3 regions of the Micromonospora sp. WMMD754 genome follow, and region 2 is predicted to be linked to each of the others. Evidence: riboswitches for the same ligand, from Rfam matches in the RefSeq annotation. Region 2 holds a riboswitch; each other region holds the start of a gene.
The links. A riboswitch is a leader RNA that binds a small molecule or an ion and turns the genes downstream of it on or off. The one in region 2 is predicted to bind cyclic di-AMP.
Positions count from the first base shown of each region.

Region 1: linked by a shared signal. The riboswitch ahead of ACN27B_RS12625 (coiled-coil domain-containing protein) and the one ahead of ACN27B_RS10145 (NlpC/P60 family protein) in region 2 are both predicted to bind cyclic di-AMP.
Region 3: linked by a shared signal. The riboswitch ahead of ACN27B_RS26070 (transglycosylase family protein) and the one ahead of ACN27B_RS10145 (NlpC/P60 family protein) in region 2 are both predicted to bind cyclic di-AMP.

Region 1 covers NZ_CP186058.1:2,584,913-2,589,314, forward strand. Annotated here, with positions in the region: gene ACN27B_RS12620 (carbonic anhydrase) at 41-694, shown strand; gene ACN27B_RS12625 (coiled-coil domain-containing protein) at 755-1,780, opposite strand; cyclic di-AMP (ydaO/yuaA leader) riboswitch at 1,785-1,915, opposite strand; gene ACN27B_RS12630 (YibE/F family protein) at 2,070-3,359, opposite strand; gene ACN27B_RS12635 (SHOCT domain-containing protein) at 3,503-3,682, opposite strand; gene ACN27B_RS12640 (metal-sensitive transcriptional regulator) at 3,839-4,138, opposite strand; gene ACN27B_RS12645 (heavy-metal-associated domain-containing protein) at 4,220-4,402, shown strand, end outside.
Region 2 covers NZ_CP186058.1:2,104,091-2,108,492, forward strand. Annotated here, with positions in the region: gene ACN27B_RS10135 (C40 family peptidase) at 1-147, shown strand, start outside; gene ACN27B_RS10140 (N-acetylmuramoyl-L-alanine amidase) at 214-2,247, opposite strand; cyclic di-AMP (ydaO/yuaA leader) riboswitch at 2,468-2,605, shown strand; gene ACN27B_RS10145 (NlpC/P60 family protein) at 2,619-3,653, shown strand; gene dcd (dCTP deaminase) at 3,726-4,304, opposite strand; gene ACN27B_RS10155 (pyridoxamine 5'-phosphate oxidase family protein) at 4,383-4,402, shown strand, end outside.
Region 3 covers NZ_CP186058.1:5,545,989-5,550,390, reverse strand. Annotated here, with positions in the region: gene ACN27B_RS26085 (SDR family oxidoreductase) at 1-42, opposite strand, end outside; gene ACN27B_RS26080 (winged helix-turn-helix transcriptional regulator) at 75-551, opposite strand; gene ACN27B_RS26075 (LLM class flavin-dependent oxidoreductase) at 628-2,190, opposite strand; cyclic di-AMP (ydaO/yuaA leader) riboswitch at 2,445-2,571, shown strand; gene ACN27B_RS26070 (transglycosylase family protein) at 2,576-3,175, shown strand; gene ACN27B_RS26065 (YbaB/EbfC family nucleoid-associated protein) at 3,347-3,796, shown strand; gene ACN27B_RS26060 (M4 family metallopeptidase) at 3,863-4,402, opposite strand, start outside.

The DNA.
Region 1 (4,402 bases), 480 kb from region 2:
CCGGCCGGCCTGACGGCTCCGCGAGGACGAGGTGAGCAGCATGATCCCGACCACCCCCGACGAGGCACTCGCCGAACTGCGTGCCGGTAACCACCGGTTCGTCACCGGTGTGCCGCAGCACCCGAACCAGGACGCCGGGCACCGGGCGGCGGTCGCCGACGGTCAGCACCCGTTCGCGGTGATCGTCGGGTGCTCCGACTCGCGACTCGCCGCCGAGATCATCTTCGACCGCGGCCTCGGTGACCTCTTCGTGGTGCGTACCGCCGGCCACACCGCCGGCCCGGAGGTGCTGGGCAGCGTGGAGTACGCGGTCACCGTGCTCGGCACGCCGCTGGTGGTGGTGCTCGGCCACGACTCGTGCGGCGCGGTCCAGGCGGCCCGCGAGGCGGTCCGCACCGGCTCCGCCCCGGCCGGACACCTGGGCGCGGTGGTGGACGCCGTCTCACCCAGCCTGCTCCGGGCCGGTCGCCAGGGAGTCGAGGATCTCGACGGCATCATCGACGTGCACATCGCCCAGACGGTGGAGACCCTGCTGGCCCGCTCCTCGGTGCTCGCCGCGAAGGTGGCCGGCGGGGCCTGCGCGGTGGTCGGCATGTCGTACCGGCTCAGTGGCGGCGAGGTCCGGACGGTGGCGCAGTCGCCGGCCCCGCTGCCGTCACCGGCCGCGTCGGCGGACGCGGCGCTCGCCGGCTGACCGGGAAACGGATACGCGAAAGGGGCCGCCCACGGGCGGCCCCTTTGTCGTACGCGCGCGTCAGAGCAGCGACATGTGCACGTGGTCGGTGTGGTTGGAGGGCCCGCTGTAGGAACTCCAGCCGGTCGCCGGGAACCAGATCTGCCGGTTCCAGATCACGTAGTAGATGCCCAGCCGGTCGGCGTTGCGGATGAGGAAGGCGGCCACCTCGTTGCCGTACCGGCGGGTGTCGTTGTTGTGCCACGGTGCGAAGCCGCTGTTCTGCAACGACCAGTCGCACGCCTTGCCCTTGGGGTGCTCCCACGGCCCGCCGGGGCGGTAGCAGCCCACGAAGCGGTTGAACCCGGCGCGCTTGACCTCCTTGTACGCGTGCAGGGTGCGCGGCGTGACGCAGCCCGAGGTGGTCGGGTCGTTCTCACTGCACGACTCGGACTTCCACCCGCCGTCGGCGGTGCGGCCGGGGCCGATCTTGGCAACCGGCGAGGTGGCCGAGACCAGGCCACCGGTGAAGTCCAGCCCGCCGACCAGCTTCAGCGCCTTCTGCGCCTCGACCTTCTCGCGGGCCATCGCGTTCGCCTGCTTCTCCTGCTCCCGCACCTCGGCGTCGAGCGCGATCTTGGCCCGCTCGGCGCGGCCCTTCACCTCGTTGATGGCGGCGAGTCGCTGCGCGTTGAACAGGTTCAGCTCGTCGAGGGCGCTGGCCCGCTGGACGAACGAGTCGGGGGAGTCGCTCTCCAGCAGCATCGCCATGGCGCCGACGCGACCGGTCCGGTAGGACTGTGCCGCGATCTCGCTCACCTGCGGGCTGAGCGCGTCGAGCTGGTTCTGCGCCGCCTTCACCTCCAGCGCGAGCTGGAGCTGCCGCTTGCGGGACGTGTCCAACTTCGACTTGGCCTGGAGGTAGGCGCGGTTGGCGGCGGTGACGGCCTCGCTGATCAGCGGTGGGTCGTCGTCCTCCGAGTGGCCCGAGGGGTTCGGGGCGGCGGTGCCGGGGGCCGCCGAGGCCGGCGTCGGCCCGGCCAGCACGGCAAGAGCGGCGAGCACGGCCACCACGGGTGTCAGCCAGCGGCGCAGGGGTGCCGTCACAGTGTTCCCTTCCGTCGACCGCCGACCGGGTTAGCTGACGGGTTCGGGACGGAAGCGGCCCCTTCCGCTGGCGCGGATTCACCCCATGTACCTGGTTCCCCGGCTCGCCCGGAGGCGATTGGGCGGCGGCACCGCAGGCGCCGGTGCGCGCCTTCGGCGGTGACCGGCAGCGAGGTTACCCGAGACCACTCCCGGGGATCTACGTCCGGAAGCCGACCAATCGCGAGAATTCGCCACCGCCCAGCGTGACCAGCATCGCGTTTGGAATCGGCCGTCACGCTGCGCAGTGTCACCATGCGGCCTCCGTGCTCCTGCCCCCGCCGGACCGGCCCTCGCCGAGCGCCTCCCACGCGTCCTCCCGGGGCGACGGCGGCCGGGGCGTCGCGGGTCCGGCGGCCCGCCCGGCGCGACCGGCGGTGGTCACGACCGCGGCCAGCGCGGTGGTCAGCGGTACGGCGGCGATCAGGCCCAGCGTGGCCACCGCGCTACGGACGATCTCCTGGGCGAGGAACTCGCTGGTGAGCAGCTGACCCACCGGGCGGGAGTCGGCGACCAGCAGGAGCAGCAGCGGCAGCGAGGCGCCCGCGTACGCCAGCACGATGGTGTTGACGGTGGACGCGATGTGCGCCCGGCCCACCCGGGTGGCCGCCCGGTAGAGCTGCCGTCGGGACAGCCCTGGGTTGGCGTGCGCCAGCTCGGTGACGGTGGCCGCCTGGGTGACGGTGACGTCGTCCAGCACGCCGAGCGAACCGATGATGATGCCGGCCAGCAGCAGTCCGTGCAGGTCCACGTCACCCTGGAACATCGACAGCGTGGTGGCGTCCTCGCTGCCGAAGCCGGTCAGGTGGGTGGCGGCGGTGGCCACCGTGCCCAGCACTCCGGTGATCACCAGGCTGCCGAGCGTGCCCAGCACCGCCACCGACGTCTGCGCGGTGATCCCGTGGGTCAGGTAGAGCACCACGAACATGATCAGTGCGGCGCCGACGATCGCCACCAGCAGCGGCGACTGCCCGGCGCCGATGCCGGGGAGCACGAAGCCGAGCAGGATGGCGAAGCTGGCCACCAGCCCGCCCAGCGCGGCCAGCCCGCGCCAGCGGCCGAACGCCACGATCGCGGCGGCGAAGAGGGCCACCAGCCAGATCAGCGGCGTACCGCGCTGGTGCTCGGCGATGTTGTAGGTCTTCACCGACGGGTCGCCCGGGTCGACCAGCTCGACCAGGATCACCTCGTCACCGACCGCGACCCGGGGCGCGCCGGGTCCGGTGGGGACCGGCGTCTCGACCTGCCGGCCCGCGTCCGGCCCCTGCTCGGCGGCGACGGTCACGGTGCCGCAGGGGCCGCCGGTGTCGCCCTCGGGCGACTCGGGCGTCGGCGGGCAGGGCTCGGTCACCACCCGGGTCACCGTGCCGTGGTAGCGCGGCACGTCCGCGCCGCCGTCCACCGGGTCGCGGTCCGCCCGGGGCCAGAGCACCAGCGCCGCGATCACGGTGAGCACGAAGAGCGGCACCACGGTGGCGATCAGGAGCCGGCGTACGCCCGGCGGCGCGGCGGCTGCGGGACGGGTGTGATCGGCGCCCACGGCGTCTCTCCCAACGGTCGCGGCGGAACCGGGTCACCGGACCGGTCGGGTCACCGGGGCCGGCGCGGACGCGTGGGGATCACGCCCGGGTCGTCGCCCGGCCATGGTATCCAGGGCGGCCCGCGCCGCCGGTGGACGCCGGATCAGGCCAGGCCGGCGCGTCGACGTCGGTAGTCGTCCTCGTCGATCTCGCCGCGGGCGTACCGCTCGTCGAGAATGCGCCGGGCCGTGCCGGGCGACGCGCGGTCCGGGCCGGGCATCCGCACCACGAACCAGACGAGCCCCGCCAGCACCGCCAGCACCAGCAGGGACCAGATCCACATCCAGCCCATCATCGGGCCCGACCACATCATCCGGCCGCCCTCCGTCCGTCGGCTCCGGGGCGGCGCGACCGCCGGCCCCGGCCACCTCGACGGTACGTCTCCCGGCCGGTCGGCGGACCGGGTCGGGCGGCCCGTTCCGGGGGTCGGAGGTCCCGGTCAGCCGCGCTTCATCAGGCGGCCGACGGCGGCCATCATCTCGGACGCCATCTCGTCGGCCCGGCCCTCGGCGGCCCCCTCGTGCATGCAGTGCCGGGCGTGCCCGTCCAGCAGGCCCAGGCCGACCTTGTCCAGCGCGGCCTGGATGGCCGAGATCTGGGTCAGCACGTCGATGCAGTAGCGGTCGTCCTCGACCATCTTCTCGATGCCCCGGACCTGACCCTCGATGCGGCGGAGCCGGGCGAGGAGCTGGTCCTTGCTGGCGGTGTAGCCCCGGGTCGGGGTGGGCGGCGTGGTCATGAGATCGAGGATAGCGTACCCCTCGGGGGTATGCTAACGTGCCATGAGTACCCCAGGGGGGTATGGGATCGGAGGGACGCGATGGAGACCACCTACCAGGTGCGGGGCATGACCTGCGGGCACTGCGTCACCGCGGTGAGCACCGAGCTGAGCGCACTGCCGGACGTCACCGACGTCCAGATCGACCTGGCCACCGGCCGGGTCACCGTCACCAGCCGGAGCCCGCTGGATGCGGACGCCGTACGCGCCGCCGTGGACGAGGCC
Region 2 (4,402 bases):
GACCTGGTCTTCTTCGGCAGCGACCTGCACCACGTCGGGCTCTATCTCGGCAACGGGGTGATGGTCCACGCGCCCCGGACCGGCAAACCGGTCCAGGTGTCGAGCATCAGCACCCAACCGCTCGCCGGCTTCGTCCGGGTCAGCTGACCCGTCCGCGCCACGGAAAGGCCCCCGGTCCAGCTGGACCGGGGGCCTTCTCGTGTCGGTGGGCCGTTACCGTGGCGCGCCGATCGGCGACGGCAGGACCAGCACGTCGTCGAGGTTCACGTACATGATCCGGTGACCGAACTGGACCTGCACGTAGCGGTTCTCGCCGCGCACCACGGTCCGGTCACCCGGCGCCGAGCCGTCGAACGAGACCGCGCGGTAGTACTCGCCGGGCAGCACCCCGCCGACCGCGTACCGCTGGCCCGCCGCGAGCGTGTACTGCAACGGCGAGATGGTCTGGTAGGGGATGGTGTCCGGGTAGGCGGCCTGCTCCGGGTAGGCGCGGCCGTACACCGGGATCGTGGCCCTGCCGGGCCGCGGGGTCACCACGAAGCCGGTGGCCCACTTCGCGGTCGGCGCCGACGCCGGGTTGAGGAACCACGCCTTCTGGCCGAGGTACCAGATCGCCGTCCAGTCGCCCTGCCGCCCGGCCACCGCGTACGTCTGGCCGGCGGAGGCGCGGGCGCCGTGGTCGGAGATGTACATCGTGTCCGGCGTGCCGTCCGGGCGCAGCCCGAGGTCGTTGACCAGCGGGGCGTCCGCGCTCGGCGCGGTCCGCAGGACCACCGCGGAGGAGCCGCGCGACGGGCAGGTCTCGGCCGGCGGGGTGGGCGTCGGGACGCCCGGCGGCTGCTGGTTGCAGCCGACGAACGCCGGCCGGTTGGTGGCGAAGTCCGGGTCGATGGTGACCAGCCCGGTGCGGGCCGTGCCGGTGCTCCGGAACGGCGCCTTCATCAGGTCGAAGTAGTGCGACCAGTCCCAGTAGGGGCCCGGGTCCCAGTGCATGCCCTTCACCGTGCCGGCGGTGGTGCCCGGCACGTTGTCGTGCCCGATGATGTGCTGCCGGTTGAGCGGGATGCCGAACTTCAGCGCGAGGTGGCGGACCAGCTTGGCCGAGGCCCGGTACATCGCCTCGGTGTACCAGGTGCCCTGACCGGCGAAGCCCTCGTGCTCCAGGCCGATGGACTTGGCGTTGACGTACCAGTTGCCGGCGTGCCAGCCGACGTCCTTGGCCTTGATGTGCTGGGCGACGTAGCCGTCCACCGAGCGCAGCGTGTAGTGCCAGCCCAGGTAGTCGGCCCGCTTGACCAGGTCGACGCTGGGGCCGAAGTAGCCCTCGGTGTCGTGGATGACGATGTATTCGATCTTCTGCTGCTTCGGCCGGTTGCCCAGGTCGTGGTTGCCGTAGTCGCCCGGGTCGGCGCTGAGCTGCTCGTACGGCGCGGGGATCCACTCACAGGCCAACCGGACCGGGCACTCCAGGCCGTCCGGCCGCTGCGCGTGGCGCAGGCCGAGCCGGGCCAGCCGGGACCGGTCCGGCCGGGCGGTGGTGGCGGCCAGCGTGACCCGCTGCCCGTCGTCGGTGGTCCGGGTCGCGCCCTGGCCGAGCTGGTCGTAGACCTCGTCGGCGAAGGCCGCCGCCGCGTCGGCGGTGTCCGCGCCGGAGTAGCGGGCCACCGCGCCGTACCAGGCCGCCGCGTCGGTGCCGGCGCCGACCGGCCCGCCCAGTGCCTTCTGGTAGGACGCGAGCAGCGCCGCGCCACCGCGGATGTTCGCCGCCGGGTCGGTGCGCAGCGTCTGCGCGTCGAGCCCGGTGAGCGTCGCGGCGGTGTCGATCGTCTGCAGCGAGGCGCGGGGCAGCGGGGTCTCCCGTGCCGGCGCGGCGGCGGTGGCCGGGTCGAGGGTGAGCGGGCGGGAGTCGTCGCCGCGCGGGTCCTCGTCCTCGTCGACGTGGGCGCTGCCCGGGGTGGCGAGGACGTGCGCCGCGTCGGTCAGGTGCATCGGGCCGTAGCCGCCGCTGGTGCTGGGCTGGCCCGGGTGGGTGTCCCAGCGGGACTCCAGATAGGAGACGCCGAGCAGCACGTTCTGCGGCACGCCGTACTCGGTGGCCGCGGCGGCGTACTGCTGCTGCCGGTCGGTGGCGGGTCCGGCCGTCTCCGGCGCGGCGGTCACCGGGCCGGTGACGGCCAGCGCGGTGGCGGTCGCCACGGCGGCGGCCAGCAGTATCCGTCCGCCCGACGGCGGGGTGGAGAGGTGCATCGAACCTCCTGGACAGGGATGGGGGTCACTGCGTCCCCACCCTCACTCCGCAGACCCGCGAGGGTCAATACCTTTCCAGCAGGTAATCCTTAATGAAAGAAAACTTCACCCAGGTGTCGGTACGGAGTGTCACGGCGTCCCGAGTTGCGGATCGATAACGACGGCTCCTACTCTGGTGAATCGTCGGCCGCCAGTCTCACCGTCCAACCCGGTCGGTGACGGTCCGACACCGCCGAGTCGCCCACGGGCGAGCCGGGGAACCAGGTACCTGGGGTGAATCCGCAGCGGAGCTGCGGTAGGGCGGCTCCCTTCCCGTCCGAATCCGTCAGCTAACCCGGTAGGCGGTCAGGAAGAAGGAGTACGGACGCCCGGTGGCACTCCATGCCCCGCGGCCGTCGTCGAGCCGGTCGGTCGACCGGCACGTCGTCGCGCCGCGTTCCCGCTGGTCCCGCTTCACCACCGCCCTCGCCGCCCTGGTCGGCACCGCCGTCGTCCTGACCGGCGGCGCCACGGCGGCCCACGCCGAACCCTCGGTCGCCGAGATCGAGGCCCAGATCGACCGCGACTGGAACAAGCTCGAACCGGTCATCGAACAGGTCAACGCCGTACGCGAGCAGCTCGCGGTGCGGCGCAAGCAGGCCGACGCGCTCGGCCGGCAGATCGCCCCGCTGCAGGCCCGGGTGGACGCGGCGCTCGGCCAGGTCGGCGGGCTCGCCGCCGACGCGTACAAGGGCGACAACCTCTCCACCGTCAACGCCCTGCTGGGCAGCCGCTCGCCGGGCGACCTGGTCAGCGGCCTGGAGCTGCTCGACCGCTTCGCGCACCACCAGCAGGAGCAGGTGCGTGCCGTCGCCGAACTGCGCGACGAGCTGGCCGCCAAGAAGCGGCCGCTGGACCAGATGGTCGCCGACCTGAGCCGCACCGAGGCGCAGCTCGCGACGAAGAAGAAGCAGATCGACGGCGAGATCGCCCGACTGCAGAAGCTACGTCTGAAGGTCTACGGCAACGGCGGCGGCGGCCCGCTGCGCCCGGCGCCCTGCCCGTCCGGCTACCCCGGCGGCGCGGCCGGGGTCGCGGTCAAGTTCGCCTGCGCCCAGATCGGCAAGATCTACGTCTGGGGGGCCGCCGGCCCGGACCACTTCGACTGCTCCGGCCTGACCATGGCCGCCTGGGCCAAGGCCGGGGTCTCGCTGCCGCACAACGCCCGGCAGCAGCACGACGTGACGAAGCGGGTCAGCCGGTCCGAGCTGCGCGCCGGTGACCTGGTCTTCTACTACGGCGACCTGCACCACGTGGGGATGTACGTGGGCGACGGCTGGGTGGTGCACGCGTCCCAGTCCGGCAAGCCGATCACCATGAAGCGCGTCGACGACGGCGACATCAACAGCTACGGCCGCCCCGCCTGAGGTGTAAGGAAGGGCCCCCTCTTAACGCATTCTGCATAGGAGGGGGCCCCTCTTAACAAGCGGCGCTCGGCGTCAGCGGGTCGGCCAGGTGCGCCAGCTCTGCCAGGACCGGCTCGGCGTCGGGCCGCGCTGGCCCTGGTAACGCGATCCGTAGACGGCCGAGCCGTACGGGTGCTCGGCCGGCGAGGAGAGCCGGAAGATGCAGAGCTGACCGATCTTCATCCCCGGCCAGAGCGTGATCGGCAGGTTCGCCACGTTGGACAGCTCCAGCGTGACGTGGCCGGAGAAGCCCGGGTCGATGAAGCCGGCGGTGGAGTGGGTCAGCAGGCCGAGTCGGCCCAGACTGGACTTGCCCTCCAGCCGCCCGGCGAGCTGGTCACCCAGCGAGATGACCTCCAGCGTGGAGGCGAGCACGAACTCGCCCGGGTGCAGCACGAAGGGCTGGCCCTCCGGCACCTCCACCATCGACGTCAGGTCGTCCTGCTGCACCGACGGGTCGATGTGGGTGTAGAGATGGTTGTTGAAGACCCGGAACAACCGGTCCAGGCGTACGTCGATGCTGGACGGCTGCACCAGCGTGGGCTCGAAGGGCTCCAGCGCGAGCGTGCCCGACTTGATCTCGGAGACCAGGTCGCGGTCGGAGAGCAGCATCGGAACACCATAGCGACCGGTACGGGTGACCTGCGTGTCGCACTACTTCTTCGTACACGTGTTCGATAGAATGTCCGCATGGCTTCCTGGTCCGAATT
Region 3 (4,402 bases), 3.2 Mb from region 2:
GTTCGCGCCGGTGACCAGGGCGGTGCTTCCAGCGATCTTCATGTCTCGCTCCGAGGATGCTCAGGGTGGGTGGATCAGGAGGTCCGCAGGCCCGGACCGGGCAGCACGGCCAGCTCGTCGGCCGGCACGTCGTGCCCGGCGTCGCAGCGCAGCCGGGCGTGCACGTCCGCCCCGCAGTCGTGGTGGGTGACCAGGACGGACGGGCCGACCTCGTCGGCGGCGTACGCGTCGCCCCACTGGCGGAGGGCGACGAGCACGGGCAGCAGGTCGCGGCCCTTGGCGGTGAGCACGTACTCGCCGCGGGTGCGCTGCCCGGGCTCCCGGTAGGGCCGCCGGTCGAGCAGGCCGTCGGCGACGAGCTGCTTGAGGCGGGCGGCGGCGACCGGCTCGCTCACGCCGACCCGGCGGGCGAAGTCGTCGAAGCGTCGGGTGCCGAACGACGCCTCGCGCAGCAGGAGCAGCGTGGTGCGGTTGCCGACCACCTCGAGCGCCCGGGCGATCGAGCAGTTGGCGGTGGACCAGGAGTCGCGCTGCGCGAGGAAGTCCGTCATGGGACCGACGCTACCGAGCTGACTTAGGAAAACAAAAGCCAGCTATCTCACGTCGCGGCCCGGGAATATCCGCCGGTCACAGCTGACCGGGGTAGAAGCCGTGCCGGGCCAGCGGCTCGACGATCTGGTGCTCCTCGTACGACAGATGGGACAGCAGCGTGTCGGTGAGCAGGTCCACCGCCTCCTGGAGCCCGGTGAAGTCACCCGGCCGGCCGATCAGCTCCACCAGCGCCCGGTCGACACCCTCCACCACGCCGTGGATCACCACGTGCTCCTCCTCCAGCCGGTCCAGCACCGCCGCCAGCCCGGCGTCGGCGCGGCGCAGGTGCGGGAAGACCGAGGCGTCCTCCAGGCCGTGGTGCTGGGTCACCACGGTGCAGTACGCCGCGCAGTACGCGCCCAGCGTCCAGTTGTTCTGCCGCAGGGTCATCTCGTTCAGCGCGGCCCGCGCCCCGCCCGGCGAGACCGCGCCCCGGGTGACCTGTTCCAGCAGGTCCCGCACCTGGGCCAGCTCCCGGCGCAGGTGGTCGTGCACGTCCACCAGATGTTGCCCCGCGGCCTGCGCGTGGGCCGGGTAGACGTGCCCGGCCGGCGCCGGCGGGGCGGTCGGACGGGTCGACTCGTCCCAGAGGCGGCGGGCGCTCAGGCGTACCCCCGGGTCGGGCGTGGGGGTGACCGCGAGGGTGGTCGGGACGCCGCCGGCGGCCTGCTCCCGCGCCACGGCGCGGGCGCCGCTGCCCGGCGTGGTGCGCTCGGCCGCGACCAGCTCCCGGACCGCCGGCGCCACCTCCTGGGCGAAGAGCTGGATGGCGCGCGGCTCGTCACTGCCCAGGACGAAGGTGGTGATGCCGTGCTCCAGGGTGAGCCCGGCCAGGTCCTCCACCCACCGCCGCGGCGGCCCGGCCAGGAACCCCGTGGACGCGCGGGTGAAACTGCCGGTCACGTTGAGCATCCGGCGGATCTCGCCGGGGTCCCGCCCGGCGGCCCGCGCGCCCTCGTCGACCAGCGCGTTGAGCGCGGGCAGCTCGTCGGGCCCCTTCGGCAGGTAGGCCAGCGACGGCAGCCAGCCGTCCGCGGCGCGACCGACCAGGCGCAGCATGCGCGGCTTGTACGCGCCCACCCAGATGCCCACCGGATGGGCCGGCGCCGGTCCGCGCTTCGCGCCGACCACCCGGTAGTGCTCCCCGGCGACGCGGATCATCCCGCGTCGGTCGGTGCCCCAGACCTCCCGGATGACCTGGATCGCCTCGTCGAGCGCGTCGACCGCCGCGCCGGGGGAGAGCCGCCGGCCGCCGGCCGCCTCGATCGCGTCCCAGAACGCGCCCGCGCCCAGCCCCAGCTCGACCCGGCCGCCGGTGAGCAGGTCCAGGCTGGCCACGCTGCGGGCGAGCACCACCGGTTGGCGCAGCGGCAGGTTGAGCACGTTGCCGGCCAGTCCGATCCGGTCGGTGGCGGCGGCCACGTACGACATCAGCGTCCACGTGTCCAGGAAACCCGGCTGGTAGGGGTGGTCCTGGAAGGTGACCAGGTCCAGCCCGACCTGCTCGCAGAGCGAGGCGAGGGCCACCACCTGGTCCGGCCGTCCGGCGGTGGGGGTGAGGAAGCCGCCGAAGGCCAGCTCGTGTCCGTGCTCGGTCATCCGTGCCGCTCCTCGTGCGATCTTGCCGGTCCCGCCCACGGTAGCCCGGGGCCGGGGCGTCCGGGCGGGGCGTCCGGATCCGGCCCGGACGTCCCGCTACCACGTCGCCGCGTGCCGCGTGCCCGGTCGCCCGCCTGGGTGACGAACATCCCAAGAAGTGGGCGATCGTCCGGATTCGTCCTTAGCGTCGGTGGCGTCCGCAGTCGTGGACACCACGGGCCGGTAACGCCTAATCCCGCCGCCGGCCCGGCGGTAACCGAACCTCGGCGGGAGCGGGGGACCCAACGTTCCTCGGTGCACGTCACCTCGGGGTGAAGCCGCCAGCGGCGGCCGGGCTCCTCGGCCCGAACCCGACAGCTCACCTCGTCGGCGTGGAGGAATCCCCATGGCAACTGCATACGCAGCCCGTCGTACCGCCGTCGGTGTGGTCCTGGCCGGCGCCGCGGTCCTGTTCGCTCCGGCCGTCCCGGCGAGCGCCTCCGGTGTCAACTGGGACGCCGTCGCGCGGTGCGAGTCCGGCGGCAACTGGCACATCAACACCGGCAACGGCTACTACGGCGGGCTCCAGTTCTCGCGCGGCACCTGGAACGGCCACGGCGGGAAGAAGTACGCCGCCCGGGCGGACCTGGCCAGCCGGTCGGAGCAGATCGCCGTCGCCGAGCGGGTCCTGGACGGGCAGGGCATCGGCGCCTGGCCGGTCTGTGGCCGCAAGGGCGGATCGGGCTCGTCCCCGAAGAAGGCGGCCGACCGTGCCGCGCCGAGGAAGGCCACCGACCGGCCCACCACGACGAGGTCCACTGTGGGCCGACCGGCCGGGCGGGGCGGCGCCGGCACCTACCGGGTGCGCTCCGGCGACACGCTCTCCGGCATCGCCGTCGCGGCGCACGTCGCCGGGGGTTGGCGGGCGCTGCACGAGCGCAACCGCGCTGTCGTCGGCGACGATCCGGGCCTGATCTTCCCGGGTCAGCGACTGCGCCTGCGCTGAGCCGCCGAACGCCCGGCCGGGGCTCCGGCCGGGCGTTCGCGGTCGCGCGACACGCCGGACGCGCGGCGCCCGACCTGCTCGCTTGCGGGCGGGGCCGGCCGGTGACCGTGCTCCGTCGGTGCCGGTTGCTATGGTCACGATGCTCGGCTAAGACGTGAAGAAAGCGCGGATATGACCATCGACCCGTTCTCGGCCGCCGCGAGCCTCGACGAGCTCCTGAGCCGGACGCAGCAGGCGCTCGCGGCGATGCGGTCCCGGGCCGGCGTGCACCCCGACGGCGAGCCGGGCGAGTTGCTCCGGGCCGAGGGCGCCGCGGCCGACGGCCGCGTCCGGGCGGTCGCCGTCCAGGGTGGCCGACTGGACTCGGTCGCCGTCGACCCGGACCTGGCCGGCGAGCCGCTGGAGGTCCTCTGCGGACACGTCGTCGCCGCCGTCAACGCCGCGCTGGCCGAGCTGGACGCCCGGGTCAGCGACTCGGCCCGGGCCGACGCCGACGCCCTGGCGGCCCGCCTCGGCGGCCTGCCCGACCAGGCGGAGCTGTTCAGCCGCGCGATGCACGAGGTGGCCGCGCGGATCCCACGTGACCGGGGCGCCGCGTCCCGGGCCGGCCGCCCGGCCTGACCGGCCTGCCGACGCGACGAAGCGGCCGGCCGCCCGGAGGACGACGACCGGCCGCTCGCCCTACGGTCAGCTCAGGGTGACCGCGGTGTCGTCGACGACGAAGGACGTCTGCAGGGAGCTGTCCTCCACGCCGCTGAACGAGATGGTCGCCGTGGTGCCGGCCAGCGACGAGACGTCGAAGGACCGCTGCACGTAGCCGGTGGCCTTGTTCAGGTTGGAGTAGGTCGCCAGCGTGGTGCTGCCGGCCTTGACGGTGAGCTTGTCGTACGCGGTGGTCGTGGTCGACTCCGCGCTGTCGATGTGCAGCCAGAAGCTCAGCGTCGCGCGGCAGCCGGCCGGAACGGTCACCGACTGGCTCAGGGTGTCGGTGTGCGACGAGCCGTAGCCGTCGAGCCACGCCTTGTACGAGCCGCCGTGCGCGGCCTGGCCGCTGTCCGTGGTGATGACGCCGGACGAGGCGGTCCAGTTCACGGTGCCCGACTCGAAGCCGGGGTTGGCCAGCTTGTTGCCGGAGCAGCCGCCCGACGGCGGGGTGGTCGTGGTGGTCGGCGTCGGCGTCGGGGTGCCGCCGGCGCACGTCGGGTCACCGGACTGGGCCGGCACGCT